3 regions of the Ornithinimicrobium panacihumi genome follow, and region 1 is predicted to be linked to each of the others. Evidence: predicted binding sites of a transcription regulator. Region 1 holds the regulator's gene; each other region holds the start of a gene.
The links. The regulator LexA, encoded in region 1, represses DNA repair genes until DNA is damaged. The targets are predictions, from matches to a motif close to TCGAACANNTGTTCGA.

Region 1 (5,332 bases):
TGAGCAGCACAATGGCACCGCGGCCAGGAGGTCCCGATGGGAATCACGCAGGAACAGCTCGACCAGTACTTCGACGCCGAGGTCGTCGACCAGGACGGCGAGCGTGTCGGATCCCTCGGCGAGGTCTACGTGGACAACCGCACGGGCCATCCCGCCTGGGCCACGGTGCGCACCGGCTGGTTCGCCGGGCGCAAGGTCTTCGTGCCGCTGGCCACCGCCGAGCTGCGCGACGGGCGGGTGCTCGTGCCCTACAGCACCGAGATGATCAAGCGCGCGCCCGACATCGCCCCCGACGGCCACCTGTCGGAGGACAACGAGCAGGACCTCTACCTTTACTACGCCGTCGACGACGGGCCGGCGCCGTCCGCGTGACCTCGGCGACCGCCTGTTCTCACTTCATGCGGGGAAACCCACTTGACGCCGGTTATAACCGGCACCCAGGTCCACAAGGCGCATGAGGTGGACGACTCGTCGCGCCCCATCACCCAGCTGCCTGCCTCCGTGACGCTCCCGGTGCGTCGCTATCTGCACGCGGCGGACCGGCTGCTGCCCGGGTCGGTGGTGTGCTGCTGGGTGATCCGCCGGTGCGGCGGGGTGCGAGCGTCCCGGGACTCCCACAGCTCGCGCAGGAGTGACGCGTCGGAGGGGAGCATCTCGCGCAGGACGAGGCGCTCCGATGACGCCACCTCTTCGTCTCGCGCCGACTCAGCGGCCATGGGCCCACCCTGCCACGCGGTGCCCGGACCCGGACAGCACGATGCCGCCCTGGTCGAGAGGGCGGCATCGTGGGACTGGGGGAGCGGGGCGGTCAGACGCGGCGCAGGACGGCGGTCACCTTGCCCAGGACGACGGCATGGTCGCCGTCGATCGGCTCGTAGGCCGGGTTGTGCGGCATGAGCCAGACCTTGTCCTTGCCCTTCTTGTAGGTCTTGACCGTGGCCTCGTTGTCGAGCATGGCCGCGACGATGTCGCCGCTGACGGCGGTCGGCTGGCGACGCACCACGACCCAGTCGCCGTCGCAGATCGCCGCGTCGATCATCGAGTCACCGACGACCTTGAGCAGGAAGAGCTCGCCGTCGCCGACGATCTGGCGGGGGAGGGGGAAGACGTCCTCGACCGCCTCCTCGGCCAGGATCGGCCCGCCGGCGGCGATGCGGCCCACGACGGGGACGTAGGAGGCCTGCGGGCGGGAGTCACCGATGCCGGTCTCGTCCATCGTCGGCTCGGCCGGGTCGGTGAGGGTGCGACGGTAGCCGTGGCCGTCGTCGCCCGGGGTGACGACCTCGATGGCGCGCGGACGGTTGGGGTCGCGGCGCAGGTAGCCCTTGCGCTCCAGCATCTTGAGCTGGTGGGCCACGGAGCTGGGGGAGGTCAGGCCGACGGCCTCACCGATCTCCCGCAGGCTGGGCGGGTAGCCACGCGCGTCCACGGAGTCGCGGATCACGTCGAGCACCCGGCGCTGGCGGTTCGTCAGCTTGGCGCCCCCGTCTCGGTCGGGCATTTCGTGGATCGTTGCCATCTCTTCCGTCCCGTGTCCTCTGCCGCCCTGATCTGGCCGAACTGCCAGGTCAGACGGTCTTCGTGCCAGGTCTGTCAGTGCTCGGTGGTTGAGTCCCTGACATGAACCCATCGTACGAGCAACGGGAGCGTCGAGCAAACATCTGTTCGACGGCGTGTCGACAAATCCCGTACGTTCGTGCTAACAATAGGACAGACGTGCTATCGAACGCGCGTCCGAGTCTGAGGAGGACAACCATGAGCGCAGTCGCGATCGACCTGCAGGACCTGTATGCCGCACCGGCACCCGTCGCTGCATCCGCGCGTCGTCCCGGTGGTCACCTGCGTCTCGTCGCAGCGGACGAGCGTCGCTCCCCGGCCCGTGCCCTGCGGATCACCCGCCGTGGCCGCCTGGCCGTCACCAGCACGGTAGCGCTGGTCCTCGTGCTGGCCCTCGCCTCGGTCCTGGGCACCTGGGGCCCGGCCGCGGCCACCTCGGCCATGACCGTCCAGCCGGGCATGACGCTGTCGCAGATCGCGGCGGAGGAGCTGCCCGAGCTGCCGCTGTCCCAGGCCATCACCGACATCCAGCGGGCCAACAACCTCAGCGGCACCAGCATCGCCGCCGGGCAGGTCCTGGTCATCCCTGGTCGCTGACCCATCAAGGGTTGCTGGACCCGACCGAACACTGCAGCGGCCGGTGCCCCGAGGGGCGCCGGCCGCTGCGCTGTCCGAGGAGGTGCCGGGTCAGCCCTGGGGCTGGTCGTCCGCCGGTCCGGGCTCGTCGAGGGAGCGCACGGCCTCCCAGACGACGGGGAGCTGCTCGGAGGGGATGAAGTAGCCGCTCAGGTGGGGGTCGAACATCAGCCCGGCGATCCCGGCGTTGGCGTAGGACCCGGCGGTGTCCACGACCTCGTGCGGCGGCAGCGCGATGGCGCTGAGGTCCTGGTCGGGAGCGATCATGCCGTTCTGCACGGCGAAGTGACGGGCCCGCTCTGAGTTGGTGAAGGCCAGCAGCATGAGCTGCCCGTCGATGGTCGCCGCTGCGGGGGACTCCTGCCCAGGGTCGCCGACCGCGACGAACCACCAGTGCGGCAGACCCATCGTCGCGCGCCACAGCTCGGTCATCCCGGTGTGGTCGTCAGGTCCTTCCACACGTGCGGCGAGCAGGTCGGTCTCGGTCTCCGCCGGGGGGAGCAGAGGGTCCTGTGGCGTGGAATGGTGGGCGTCGGTCATGCCTCCATCGCACCACATCGCGGCCGGGACCGGGGTATCAACGCGCTGGAGGCCCGGCGCCGCCTGTGGACGGACGGCGGGGATGTCGGTGCGGGCAGATAGCGTCGGGGTCATGTCAGTCACCGAGCACGAGACCAGCCACGCTCCCGTCGACCAGGCCACCGTGGACCAGGCGCGCGAGGCCCTGCGGCGGCTCGTCGGGCGGCCCGAGGCCGACTTCCGTGATGGTCAGTTGGAGGCCGTCCTGGCCCTTGTCGAGCAGCGGTCGCGGGTGCTGGTGGTGCAGCGCACCGGCTGGGGCAAGTCGGCCGTCTACTTCGTCGCCACCGCCCTGCGCCGGGCCGCCGGGGCGGGGCCGACCGTCATCGTCTCCCCGCTCTTGGCGCTCATGCGTGACCAGATCGCCGCAGCCGCGCGGGCCGGCGTGCGCGCCGTCACGATGAACTCCGCCAACGCCACCGACTGGGACGACGTCCGCGCCGCCCTTGCGGCCGACGAGGTCGACGTCCTCCTGGTCAGCCCGGAGCGGCTCAACAACCCGCGCTTCCGCGACGAGCAACTGCCCGACCTGGCCCGCCGCTGCGGGCTGCTCGTCGTGGACGAGGCGCACTGCATCAGCGACTGGGGCCACGACTTCCGTCCCGACTACCGTCGCATCCGCACCCTCCTGGAGACCTTGCCCGAGGGCACCCCCGTGCTGGCCACGACCGCGACCGCCAACGAGCGGGTCGTCGAGGACGTCGTCGAGCAGCTGGGTGCCGGCGGGGCCGAGGTGACCACGATCCGCGGCCCGCTGGCCCGTGCCTCCCTGCGCCTGGGGGTGCTGCCGCGGCTCACTCCCGAGCAGCGTCTCGGTTGGATCGTGGCCCACCTGGGCTCGCTGCCCGGCAGCGGCATCATCTACTGCCTGACGGTCTCCGCGGCCGAGGACGTCGCCGAGGCCCTGCGCGGCGTGGGGCACACGGTCTCCTCCTACACCGGCCGGACCGACCCCGACGAGCGGGAGCGCCTCGAGGCAGCCCTGCGTGACAACGAGGTCAAGGCCCTGGTCGCCACCAGCGCGCTGGGGATGGGCTTCGACAAGCCTGATCTGGGTTTCGTGGTCCACCTCGGGGCACCCAGCTCTCCGGTGGCCTACTACCAGCAGGTCGGTCGTGCCGGACGCGCCACCGACCGCGCCGACGTCCTGCTGCTGCCGGGCTCGGAGGACCGTGACATCTGGTCCTACTTCGCCACCGTCTCGATGCCTCGCCAGGACCAGGCCGACGCGGTCCTCACCGCTCTGGCCGAGGCGGGCCGACCGCTGTCCACGCCTGCGCTGGAGACGATCGTCGACGTCCGCCGCACCCGGCTGGAGCTGCTGCTCAAGGTGCTCGACGTCGACGGCGCGGTGGAGAAGGTCCAGGGTGGCTGGGTCGCGACCGGGCAGCCCTGGACCTACGACAAGGAGCGCTACCAGCGCGTGGCCGACGCCCGGATCCGCGAGGCCGAGCTCATGGTCGCCTACCAGCAGACCACCGAGTGCCGGATGGCCTTCCTCCAGGAGTGCCTCGACGACGCCACCGCCGCGCCGTGCGGACGGTGCGACACCTGCACCGAGCCCTGGTATCCCACCGACATCCCCGAGGAGGCGGTCGGCACGGCCCGGCAGTCTCTCGGCGCCGTCGGGGTCCTGCTGGATCCCCGGGCGCAGTGGCCGACCGGGATGCCGCGCCTCGGCGTCGAGGTCAAGGGCAAGATCCCGCCCGAGGAGCAGGCCGAGCCCGGCCGTGCCCTGGCCCGCCTCTCCGACCTCGGATGGGGCCAGCGGTTGCGGGCCGTGCTGCGGGACGGCACCTCGCAGGTGGGTGACCCCGACGACCCCGAGCAGGAGCTGGTCATGGGCCAGCCGGTCCCCGAGGAAGTCGTGCGAGCGGTCGTCCAGGTCCTCGCCGGCTGGGACTGGGCGGCTCGCCCCGTGGGCGTCGTCGCCATGCCCTCGCGCCGTCGTGCCGCCGTCACCGGCTCCCTGGCGCACCAGATCAGCACCATCGGCCGGCTGCCGCTGCTGGGCACGCTAGACCTGGCCCACGGCGGGCCGATCGGGGAGCCCGGCGGCAACAGCGCCTTCCGGCTCGCCAACGTCTGGGACCGGATCGTCGTGGGCCCCGAGCTCTCCGCGACCTTGGCGCAGACCCACGGCCCGGTGCTGCTCGTCGACGACGTCGTCGACTCCCGCTGGACCATGACCGTGGCCGCCAGAGCGCTGCGCCTGGCCGGGGCCGACGCGGTGCTGCCGCTCGCCCTGGCCATCGAGGCCTGATGGGCGTCCATGTCTCAGCAGGAGCGCGACTTCATGCGGCTTGTGGACCTGTGTGCCGGTTATAACCTGCGTCAAGTGGGGTTCCCCCGCATGAAGTCGGCCGTGGGAGCGGGGCGGGTGCAACTTTCCGGTCCCTCGCGGCATAGGCAGGGTGAGTCCATCCGATCTCCCCGTGTCGGGAGGGCTCATGGGGGCGGGGCCGACTGGTTACTGCGAAGCCGGTCGGTCGCGCCTCCACCCTGGAGGGCTCCACGGCGAAGGTGTGGGGTGGGACAGACGGGTCTCGTGGGCGGCGGA
Region 2 (5,332 bases), on a different contig from region 1:
GCGCTCGAGGCGACGTGCAGATGGACGAAGTCGTCGGTGGTGGACGGGGCGGGCATCAGGAGCGACCTCAGCCTCTGGCGACGGGAGTCAGCTCGGCCGGCAGCGGGACGGCGCAGGGCAGGTGCAGCGCCTCGCGGACCAGCTCGAGGAAGAGCTCGCCGGAGCGGACCAGGTCGTCGGCGTCCCTGGCCGAGACGCAGTCGGCGCCGCGCTCCAGCGCCAGCCGGCGACGTCCGGAGTCGGCGAACAGCACCGCCCACTCCCCCAGCTCGGGCGCCACGGCGGGCAGCATCTCCCACACGCTGCGCGGGCGGGTCCGTCGGCTGGGGACGCTCCGTGCGGCCAGCAGGGCGGCGCCGGCCCGCAGCGCGGCCAGGTGGGCCCGGGTGTAGCGCTCGGAGGCGGTGCTGCTGTGGCAGGCCAGCAGCAGCCCTTCCCTGGCCCGCTCCAGCAGGTCCAGGACGGTGCCGACCTGCGCGCCGATGGGTGGTGTCCTGGTGATGGTGGTCATCTCGTCTCCTCCTTCCGACCCAGGCGGTCAGTCGTTGACCCGCTCGAGCAGCCACTGGTCGTCGTGGACGAGGTCGTAGACGCCGCTGCCCGACGAACGGCCGGCGCTGGCCTCCACCCGCCAGACCTCGCGCTCGAGGATCTCCGGTCGTCCGGGCCGGCGCCACCACGGAGTCCTCAGGGTCCACTGGGCCAGCACGCCCCGCACGACGTGGACGCGCCCGCGCCACAGGAAGACCGTGGGCACCTCCTCGACGACCGGCTGTGCGCTGCGCTGCCAACCCGGCTCCAGCCGGACCCGGTGCTCCTGCGGATCCCCGAGCCTGACCTCGACCTCGTCCTGGTAACGCCTGCTCATCCCCGGGTCCTCTCCGACGTCGTGAACCACCGTCCGCAGCGGGCTCCTCGCAGAGTCTGCAGGGCCTCACCGGGCAGGTGATCGAACTTCTGTTCGACTAGGACAACTGTACGATCAGCCACCGACAGACCTCAACCCCTGAGGCCACCCCTGTGGAAAACCCCAGGTCGGACCCCCAGGACCAGACAGGATGGAGGCGGTCCGGGCCACGGAGGGGATGGCCCGGACCGGGCGCGGTCCGCAGGTCGCGACCGGGGACCGGTCGCACCCCGGCCGCGGGATAGGCTCGGGCGAGGCGGTGCCGCATACCCTGAAGCGAAGACCCGCCGAACACGACGACCAGGGCGCACCCGTCCCGTGCGCCGCCACCCCGACCAGGAGAAGCCTGTGCCGCACGCCCACCCCTTGGACGGCGTCCAGCTCCGCGAGCGTGTGCAGCGCGCGCTCGACGAGCACCTGACCCGGCAGCGGGAGATCCTGCGCGAGCTGGGTGAGCCGATGGTCCCGCTGGTGGACTCGGTCGCCGACCTGCTCAACGGCGGCAAGCGCCTGCGCGCCGCCTTCTTCTACTGGGGCTGGCGCGCGATCGGGGGCGCCGACGACGAGTCCGCGGTGCGCGCCGCGAGCGCGATGGAGGTCTTCCAGGCCGCCGCGCTGATCCACGACGACGTCATGGACAACAGCGACCTGCGTCGCGGCCGCCCCACGGCCCACCGCTCGTTCGCGACCCGGCACGCGCAGGCGCGCTGGAAGGGCGACCCCGAGCGCTTCGGTCACGCGGCCGCGATCCTGGCCGGGGACCTGTGCCTGAACTGGACCGACGAGGTCTTCGCCACCAGCGGCCTGCCGCCCGAGGCGCTGGACCGGGCGCGGCCGGAGTTCGACCGGATGCGCACCCAGCTGATGGGCGGGCAGTTCCTGGACATCCTCGAGGGCGCCCAGGGCTGGGACGACCTGCCCTACGCGGAGCGGCTGGAGCGCAGCAGGCAGGTCATCCGCTACAAGAGCGCGCAGTACTCCGTCGGCCAGCCCCTGCTCATCGGGGCGATGGCGGCGGGGGCGACGCCCGAGCAGCTGGCACCGCTGAAGGACTACGGCCTGTCGCTGGGCGAGGCCTTCCAGCTGCGTGACGACGTGCTGGGCGTATACGGCAACCCCGAGGACACCGGCAAGCCCGCCGGCGACGACCTGCGCGAGGGCAAGCACACCGCCCTGATCGCGCACGCGCTGGAGCTCGCCTCCCCCGAGGGTGCCGAGCTGATCGCCGCCAGCCTGGGCGATCCCGACCTGGACGACCACGCCATCGAGGCCTGCCGCCAGATCCTGGTCGACTCCGGCGCGCTCGACCGCACCGAGGAGATGATCGAGGCCGGGGCCGCCGCTGCCCTCGAGGCCTTGGCGGCGACCCCCGACCTGACCGAGGAGGGCCGGGCGGCCCTGGTCGAGCTCGTGGCGATCTGCACCGACCGCCACCTCTGAGGATCGTGGCCTGAGGAGTCCCGAGGACGGGGCCCGCGGAAGGGCCCTGGGACAGGCAGCCCAGGTAGGCCTCTAGAAGGCAGCCTCCTGGGCGCGCCTGCGCACCTCGGTCTTGCTGCCCGTGCGCAGCGCCTCGATCGCGCTGCCGCCGGCGAGCGAGTCGTCGGCGGCGTGCAGCCAGTCGATGATCTCGGCGTCGTTCCAGCCGCTGTCGGAGAGCACGGTGATCGTGCCCTTCAACGGACCGAGGGGTCGCCCCTCGACCAGGAAGGTCGCGGGGACCATGAGCGCGTTGTTGGGGCCGCGTCGCTGACCCACGAGCTCGCGCTCCTGGAGCCACCTCTTGACCTCGGTGACCTTGGCGCCGGAGAGCTCGACGATCTCGGGGACGGTGAGCCAGTCGGAAATTACATCGGTGTCACTTACCACATCTACCAGTCAATCACAGTTTGCGACACGCCGAAACACTGGCGCATCTCTTTTCCAGGCTGTAACGTCCCTCCTGCCACAAAGGCTGACCGGCTCCCCTGAGGTCACATCAGCCTCGTGCACACCGGCCTTGTCCCCCCGCCCGGCCGGCCCTGGAACCGAAGGAAATGCCCCAGTGAGCCCCCTCTTCGCCGCTCTCCCTCCTGCCGACCTGCCCACCGTGGCCTACGTCCCCTCGGCCCTGCACTCCGTCGAGCTGCTGGCCGCGTCCAAGGCAGGAACGCACACCGTCCGGGCCGGCGACACGGTCTACGACATCGCGGCCCAGCACCGTGTCCCGGTCCGGGAGATCGTCCGGGTCAACGGTCTCAAGGACAACGGTCGGTGGATCATGCCGGGCGACACCCTGGTGATCCCGGGCAAGGGCGCCGACACCAAGGCCGCCAAGAGCACGAGCGGGAAGGGCGCGGCGGCGTCGTCCACCAAGAAGTCCTCCGGCACGAAGTCCTCCACGACGGGCGGCGGGACGGTCACGGTGCGTGCGGGCGACACCCTCAGCGGCCTGGCGCTGCGCCACGGCACCTCCATCTCGGCCATCGCCTCGGCCAACGGCATCCGCTCCGGCTCCTTCATCTACCCCGGGCAGAAGCTGACCATCCCCGGCGCCAAGAGCGAGTCGGGCAAGGGCACCTCCGCCGGCCAGAGCTCCTACGCCGGCAAGAAGGCCTCGGGCACGAGCTCGTCCACGCAGAAGGGCGGCACCATCACCGTCCGCGCCGGCGACACCCTCAGCGACCTCGCGGTCCGTCACGGCACCACCATCTCGGCCATCGCCTCGGCCAACGGCATCCGCTCCGGCTCCTTCATCTACCCCGGGCAGAAGCTGACCATCCCCGGCGCCAAGGGCGAGTCGGGCAAGGGCACCTCCGCCAAGGCAGGCTCGTCCCGCAAGGCCAGCTCCTCCACGCAGGTCTCCAAGGGCGGCGCCATCACCGTCCGCGCCGGCGACACCCTCAGCGACCTCGCGCTGCGCCACCGCACCACCGTCTCGGCGATCCGCTCCGCCAACGGCCTGAGCGCCGGCGCCTTCATCTACCCCGGCCAGAAGCTGACCATCCCCGGGTCCTCGTCCGGGTCGACCAAGGCCGAGGCCAGGGAGGACAACCGCGCGTCCCGCGGCTCCGGCTCCACCACCCGCCGCGACCAGCCCTGGGACGCGAGCAACATCGGCTCCCACAAGGCCGGGGAGTACGTCCAGGACACCTTCCTGCACTACCGCTACAGCAACGCCACCGCCCGGGCCGCCGCCGCCAACAGGGACTACCTGGCCACCGTCGGCGTGCCCTCCCGCGAGGAGATGAAGCAGCTCATCGTCGCCGCCAGCAAGCGGCACGGCGTGGACAGCAGGCTGATGCTGGCCCTGTCCTTCCAGGAGTCGGGCTGGAACCACGCCTCGGTCTCCCCCGCCAACGCCATCGGCGCGATGCAGGTGATCCCCTCCTCGGGCCGCTGGGCCAGCAACCTGGCCGGCCGCAGCCTCAACCTGCTCGACCCGGCCGACAACGCCGAGGCCGGCGTGGTCATCATGAAGTCGCTGCTGGCCCAGGCCGACAACCGCGACCAGGCGATCGGTGCCTACTACCAGGGCCTGGCGGGGGTCCGCAACCACGGCATGTTCCCCGACACCCGCCGCTACGTGGCCAACATCAAGCACCACATGAAGAACGTCTGACCCTCCGACCTCGCAGCGCGAGCGCGGCGCCTCCCACGGTTGGGGCGCCGCGCTTCGTATTGTGGTCGGGTGATCGGCTCGGACCATGCCCTGATCGGCCGCGTTGTCGACGGCCGCTACCGGGTCGACGCCGAAATCGCCACCGGCGGCATGGCCACGGTCTTCCGCGCCCGCGACCTGAGGCTGGACCGCCCGGTCGCGCTCAAGGTCATGCGGCCCGACCTGGCCCGCGACGACGCCTTCGTGCGCCGCTTCGTCCACGAGGCCCGGGCCGCGGCGCGCCTCCAGCACCAGCACATCGTCAGCGTCTACGACCAGGGCGAGGACGACGGCGCGGTCTACCTGGCGATGGAGCTGGTCGAGGGCCGCACCCTGCGTGACGTCATCACCGACGAGGCGCCCATGTCGACGCGCCAGGCGCTCTCCCTCCTCCTGCCCGTCGCCGAGGCCCTCGCGGCCGCCCACGCCGGCGGCATGATCCACCGGGACGTCAAGCCCGAGAACGTCCTGCTCGGCCGGGGCCGGTCCACCAACGTCAAGGTGGCCGACTTCGGCCTGGCGCGCATCGAGGGCGTGCCCAACGTGACCACCGAGATGTTGTGGGCCACCGTCGCCTACCTGGCCCCCGAGCAGGTGGAGCACGAGACCTCCGACGCGCGGACCGACGTGTATGCCGTGGGCCTGCTCCTCTTCGAGCTCCTCACCGGCACCAAGGCCTTTCCCGGCCAGGACCCGGTGCGCGTCGCCTACGAGCACGTCCACGGTGGCGTGCCCCACGTGCGCGACCTCGTCGAGACCGTGCCGCAGGCCGTGGAGGACCTGAT
Region 3 (5,332 bases), on a different contig from region 1:
TACGGGACGGAGGTGCCGCTGGTCTTCTCCGGGTCCTCGAAGCGCACCAAGGAGTATCTCGACGCCGGCACCCAGGTCTCGGTGACCGACAACGGTCCCGGCTTCAGGCGCGACAGCTCGCGGGTGGCGCCGCACAACCTCTACGGCGACCCGGAGGTGCTGCTCGAGCGCGGGGGTGGCGGCCACCCGCCGGAGGACGTCGGCTTCCGGTTCGGCGACCCGGCTCCGGGCGGGAAGAAGGCGACGTCGGTGGCCACGAACTATCCGGCGTCGCGGATGCGGGCGAGTTATGACGCGACGTCCAAGACCTTCGAGATCAGCACGAACGGCAAGGTCGAGATCGACGCGATCACCGGCGACCCCGTCGCGCCCCGGACGATCGTGGTCCAGGAGGTCGAGATGCACGAGTCGAAGAACGTCACGCGCAGCGGCACCAGCCCCGAGGCCCAGCTCGTCGGGGAGGGCCAGGTGATCGTCCTGCGCGACGGCAAGGCATGGGAGGGGGAGTGGAGCAGGGAGGACGACGAGGCCCCGACGGAGCTCACCGTCGACGGGGAGGTGCTGACCTTCGCCGACGGGCCGGTGTGGATCTGGCTGGCGCGGCCGGACCAGGCGGTAGAGGTCCGCTGACCCGCCTTCCACCCAGGGCGCCGGCTGCCGGGGAGGGGAGACGCCCCATACCCCCGGCCGAGGAGCTCAGTCCGGGAGAGGTGAGGTGTCCGCCGTGCCCGAAGGCCCGGGGCGCAGCCCTTCGAGGTGGCGCAGCTCGGAGAGCGTCACGTGGGCGAGGGGGATCTGCCTCCCGTCGCGGAGGGTGGCGTGGACGGTCGCGGTCGGGCGGCCGTTCTTGCTCGCGGCGAGGTCGGCCACGTCGTGCCACGGGATCGTGCGGGTGGCGATATTGGTGACCCTGAGGCCGTCGGCGTCGGCGCTGGTGCCCATCCTCGCCATCAGCAGGATGCAGCTGGCGGTCAGCACGTTGAGGCCCGGGGCCAGGAGATCTCGCTGGCTGCGCCCGCCGACGAGGGCGAGACCCAGGACCACCAGGGTCACGGTCGCGAAGACGATCGCGAAGATGCGGAACCAGCGGGGCAGCCCCCAGCGGGTGCCGGTCATGGTCTCCTGACGCGCCATCGGCCCTCCTCGCTCGCCGTCCTCGGCAGGCCCGAAGCCCCGCTCAGACCATCATGCCGCGCAGCACGAAGTAGAACAGCGCGCCGAGGAAGGCGGAGGCCGGCACGGTGATGATCCACGCCGCCACGATGCGGAACAGGTGCGAGCGACGGACGAGCTGGCGCTTGAGCGCCTTCTTGAGCTTGCGCTGCTGGGCGGCGTCGATGACCGCCGCGTGCCCCATGTCACGCAGCTGGGCGAGCATCTCGCGCTTGGTCTCCGCGTCGGCGTTGACGAACTCGTAGAGGGTCCGCTCCACCTCCGCGATGTGCTCGTCGCCCTGGTGGCTGTGCAGCACGTCCTCGACGGCCTTGGCCATGCGCTGGTCGAGATACTCACGCAGGAAGCCGACGCCGAAGATGCCGCCGAGCGCGACGTGGGTGGAGCTGACCGGCAGGCCGAGCTGGCTGGCGACGATGACCGTCAGGGCGGCCGCGAGGGCGATGCAGAAGGCGCGCGAGCGGTCGAGCTCGGTGATCTCGGAGCCGACAGTGCGGATGAGACGGGGACCGAAGAGCGCCAGCCCGAGCGAGATGCCGACGGCACCGATGAGGAGGACCCACAGCGGGATGCCGGCCTCGCCGTCGCCGCTGGAGCCGACGTGGGACAGCGCCTCCACGACCCCGGCGAGCGGCCCGACGGCGTTGGCGACGTCGTTGGCGCCGTGGGCGAAGGACAGCAGTGCCGCCGCGAAGATCAGGGGCAGGGTGAAGAGGTCGTTGACGCCCTCGCGGGACTGCTGGAGATCGGGGGCGCGGCGGGCGATCCGCGGGCGGGTGAGCGCGAAGGTGATGACGCCGGCGACGAGGCCGAGCCCGAAGGCGACCGGGGTGCTGACGGAGGCGACGTTCTGCACACCCTTGAGGGCGAGGTATGTGGTGAACGTCCAGGCCATCAGGCCCAGCAGGTAGGGCAGGTAGCGGGTGGCGGCCTGGACGGGGTCAGCCTTCCACAGCACCTTGCGCTCCAGGACGTAGAGCAGCCCGGCGGCGAGCAGGCCGCCGACGACGGGGGAGATGACCCAGCTGGCGGCGATGTTGCCCATGACCGGCCAGTTGACGATCGAGACGCCGGCCGCGGCGATCCCCCCGCCCATCACCCCGCCGACGATCGAGTGGGTCGTCGAGACGGGCGCGCCCAGCCAGGTGGCCACGTTGAGCCAGATGGCGGCGCCCAGGAGGGCGCCGATCATCACCCAGACGAAGACCATCGGATCGGCGATGTCCGCGGGATCGATGATGCCGCTCTTGACCGTGCTGACGACCTCGCCGCCGGCGATGAGGGCACCGGCCGCCTCGAAGACCGCCGCGATGACGATCGCGGTGCCCAGGGTCATGGCCTTCGAGCCGACTGCGGGCCCGACGTTGTTGGCGACGTCGTTGGCGCCGATGTTCATGGCCATGTAGCCGCCGATCAGCGCGGCCGTGATGAGCAGCCAGGAGTGCTCGATGTGGCCGAACTGCTGGCGGGTGAAGATGAGGACCGCTCCGAGGAAGACCGCGGCGAGCGCGAGATTGCGCAGCTTGGTCGGGGCCTCGCTGGTGATCTTCTCGACCGGGGGATACTCGGACAGCTTGACCGGGGGCATCGCTCGCCTTCTGCCGCACGGGGTGGGAGGGGGCAGGGGTCCAGGCTCGGACGACGTGCGGTCACCTGACGTTAACGGTCCAGCCATTCGGTGGCAATCTGCTGGTCACTGCGGGTTCGGGGTGCGGAGTGCGGCCTGGGAGGTCGCGGTCCGGTCCCGGCAGGTGGTGGTGGGGCAGGTCTGTCAGTGGTCTCTCATACATTTGTTCGTATGAAGCAACCTGGGTGGGGAGGTGACGTTCCCCGGACGACGGCGGCCGAGCTCGCGGCGGGGAGCGGGCTGCCCGGGGCACGGATGCCGGGGGAGGTCCTGGCCAGCGGTTTGCGGGACGCGGGGCGCGGTCTGTTCCGGGTGGGCGTGGCGGCGGGCGACAGCGTGCGCTTCCAGGACGCCGAGGTGGACGAGGCGCTGGAGGCTGTCGGTCGGGTCAGTGCCGCTCTGATGCGGGTCCGTCTCCGGATGGCCTGCGAGGCGGCGGAGCGTGGTCTGCACCTCGAGTCCGGCCACAGCCTGCCGGACTGGCTGGCCCTGCGCTGCCCCGAGCTGGCCCGCCCGGTCCTGCTCGACCTCGCGAGGATCGCGGCGGCCTCGCGCGAGAAGGACCACGAGCCGCTCGTGACGGCCGTGCTGGAGGGGCGGGTGGAGCTGGAGCGGTCGGGGCAGGTGCACAAGGCGCTGCAGCGTGTGCGGGGCGCGATGACTCCGGAGCAGTATGCCGATGCCGTCACCTTGATGACCGACGCCGCCAGCAACCCGATGTTCGAGCGGGCGGACATCGACAAGGTGGTCAACAAGCTGCTGCGGACCGTGCTGACCGAGCGGGAGCGGGACGAGCGGGAGCGCTCGAAGCACGAGCTGCGGGACGTCCACGAGTCCAACCTGGCCGACGGCTCGGTCAAGAGGCTGATCTGGACCTTCGGCAGCGACGAGGACTATGAGCGGGTCCGGGCGATCATGATGTCCCCGCTGGCCGCTCCGGCCTCGGCCGAGGAGCAGGAGGCGACCGGTGAGGTCGACTCCCGGGTCCCTGGGCAGCGGCGCTATGACGCGCTGATGACGGTCTTCGAGCGCGGCGTCGCCGGCACGAAGGGTCAGCCGACCACGCCCAAGGCCAAGCTCATCGTGGCGATCGACTTCGACATCCTGCTGCGGATGCTGGCGGACGCCGACCCGTCCCTGCCCGGCGCGGGCGAGACGATGGAGGGCGCGACGATCACCGCTGCCGTGGCGAGGCGGCTCGCGTGCGACGCAGAGATCATCCCGATGGTGCTGGGATCCGACAGCGAGATCCTCGACCAGGGCCGGGCCGTGCGGCTCGTCACCCCCGGTCAACGGCTCGCGCTGGCCAAGCGCGACGGAGGGTGCACGATCCCTGGCTGCACCGTGCCCTCGACCTGGTGCGACGCCCATCACGTCATCCACTGGGGCCGCGGCGGCGACTCGGACCTGAGCAACTACGCCCTGCTGTGCCCACGGCACCACACGTGGGTGCACCAGCACGACAAGACCGCGACGGTCACGGCGCTCGGCGTCACCTGGCATCTGAGATGACCCCGCCCCGCACCCGGCCGGAGACGGCCGGGCCACAGGCATGCCCGGACGTGGTCCGTGGGCGGATTTCAGGGTGCGGCACGGCCAGGCTTCGCTATATCTGGGCGCGGACACGTCGGGGAAGGTCCGGCGCGCAGACCGGGCAAGGAGAATCTGATGCAGGACGCCAGAATCTGCTTGTGGCGCAATGACGACGCGCTGGAGGTCGCCACCTTCTACACCGAGCTCTTCGACGACGCCGAGATCCAGGAGGTGCGCCCTGCGGTGCGCCCAGAGGACGCCGACCTGCCCGCCGGCCGGGGCGTGGGGGTGACCGTCGACTTCCGGGTCGGCCCCCTGCTGATGCAGACTCTCAACGGAGGGGATGACCGGGACTACGACGAGTCGATGTCCGTGGCCATCATCACCGAGGACCAGGCCGAGACCGACCGGGTCTGGGAGGCCCTGATCGCCGATGGCGGCCGCGAGGACGGTGCGGGTGGTGCGTCGACCGCTACGGCGTGCGCTGGCAGGTCGTCCCGCGAGAGGTGATGGAGGCCTTCGAGAGCGACGACGCCGGAGCCCGGGGCCGCGCCATCGAGGTGATGATGACCCAGACCCGGATGATCGTGGAGCCCATCGTCTCCGCGGCGCGGTCCGGAAGCTAGCCTCCCCGCAGCACTCGTCCGAGGCAGACGCGAGAGTCCGCCAGAGGTGGCGGGGCTCTCCTGCGTCAGTGACCAGTCATGGGCGACCGCAACTCACTGACCAGAGGTCACATCAGGCAGCTCAGCGCCGGCCCCATCAGGTCCTTGGTCGCCTCCTCCTCCTTGCCCTGGAAGAGCAGGGAGAACATCTTCTTCATGGCGGCGTCGTCCAGCGCCTCGGCGAAGCACTTCTGCTGCTCCTCGGTGAGCGTGCCGTCGGCGGCGAGCTCGTCGGCCATCATCTTCTGCGTGTCGACGCAGCCCACGATGGTCTCGGCCGCCCCGTCCGCGTCGCCGGCCTCCATGGTGACCCCGCCCACGGCCTCGTTGGCCG

Region 2: ACTMMA_RS08170 (DUF6504 family protein) is a predicted target of LexA. The motif match lies at 950-965, and genes of this name have one in related genera.
Region 3: ACTMMA_RS10475 (HNH endonuclease signature motif containing protein) is a predicted target of LexA. The motif match lies at 2,956-2,971, and genes of this name have one in related genera.

Annotation. Positions count from the first base shown of each region.
Region 1 covers NZ_JBQGWG010000001.1:414,238-419,569, forward strand. Annotated here, with positions in the region: gene ACTMMA_RS01945 (PRC-barrel domain-containing protein) at 37-372, shown strand; gene ACTMMA_RS01950 (hypothetical protein) at 522-716, opposite strand; gene lexA (transcriptional repressor LexA) at 809-1,519, opposite strand; gene ACTMMA_RS01960 (LysM peptidoglycan-binding domain-containing protein) at 1,756-2,154, shown strand; gene ACTMMA_RS01965 (hypothetical protein) at 2,245-2,733, opposite strand; gene ACTMMA_RS01970 (RecQ family ATP-dependent DNA helicase) at 2,846-5,035, shown strand.
Region 2 covers NZ_JBQGWG010000006.1:134,978-140,309, reverse strand. Annotated here, with positions in the region: gene ACTMMA_RS08180 (DNA polymerase III subunit alpha) at 1-56, opposite strand, end outside; gene ACTMMA_RS08175 (SAV_6107 family HEPN domain-containing protein) at 68-511, opposite strand; gene ACTMMA_RS08170 (DUF6504 family protein) at 539-868, opposite strand; gene ACTMMA_RS08165 (polyprenyl synthetase family protein) at 1,256-2,347, shown strand; gene ACTMMA_RS08160 (Rv2175c family DNA-binding protein) at 2,420-2,776, opposite strand; gene ACTMMA_RS08155 (LysM peptidoglycan-binding domain-containing protein) at 2,952-4,508, shown strand; gene pknB (Stk1 family PASTA domain-containing Ser/Thr kinase) at 4,578-5,332, shown strand, end outside.
Region 3 covers NZ_JBQGWG010000009.1:128,517-133,848, reverse strand. Annotated here, with positions in the region: gene ACTMMA_RS10490 (DUF3048 domain-containing protein) at 1-630, shown strand, start outside; gene ACTMMA_RS10485 (PH domain-containing protein) at 697-1,134, opposite strand; gene ACTMMA_RS10480 (inorganic phosphate transporter) at 1,178-2,761, opposite strand; gene ACTMMA_RS10475 (HNH endonuclease signature motif containing protein) at 2,972-4,312, shown strand; gene ACTMMA_RS10470 (VOC family protein) at 4,469-4,843, shown strand; gene ACTMMA_RS10465 (hypothetical protein) at 5,067-5,332, opposite strand, start outside.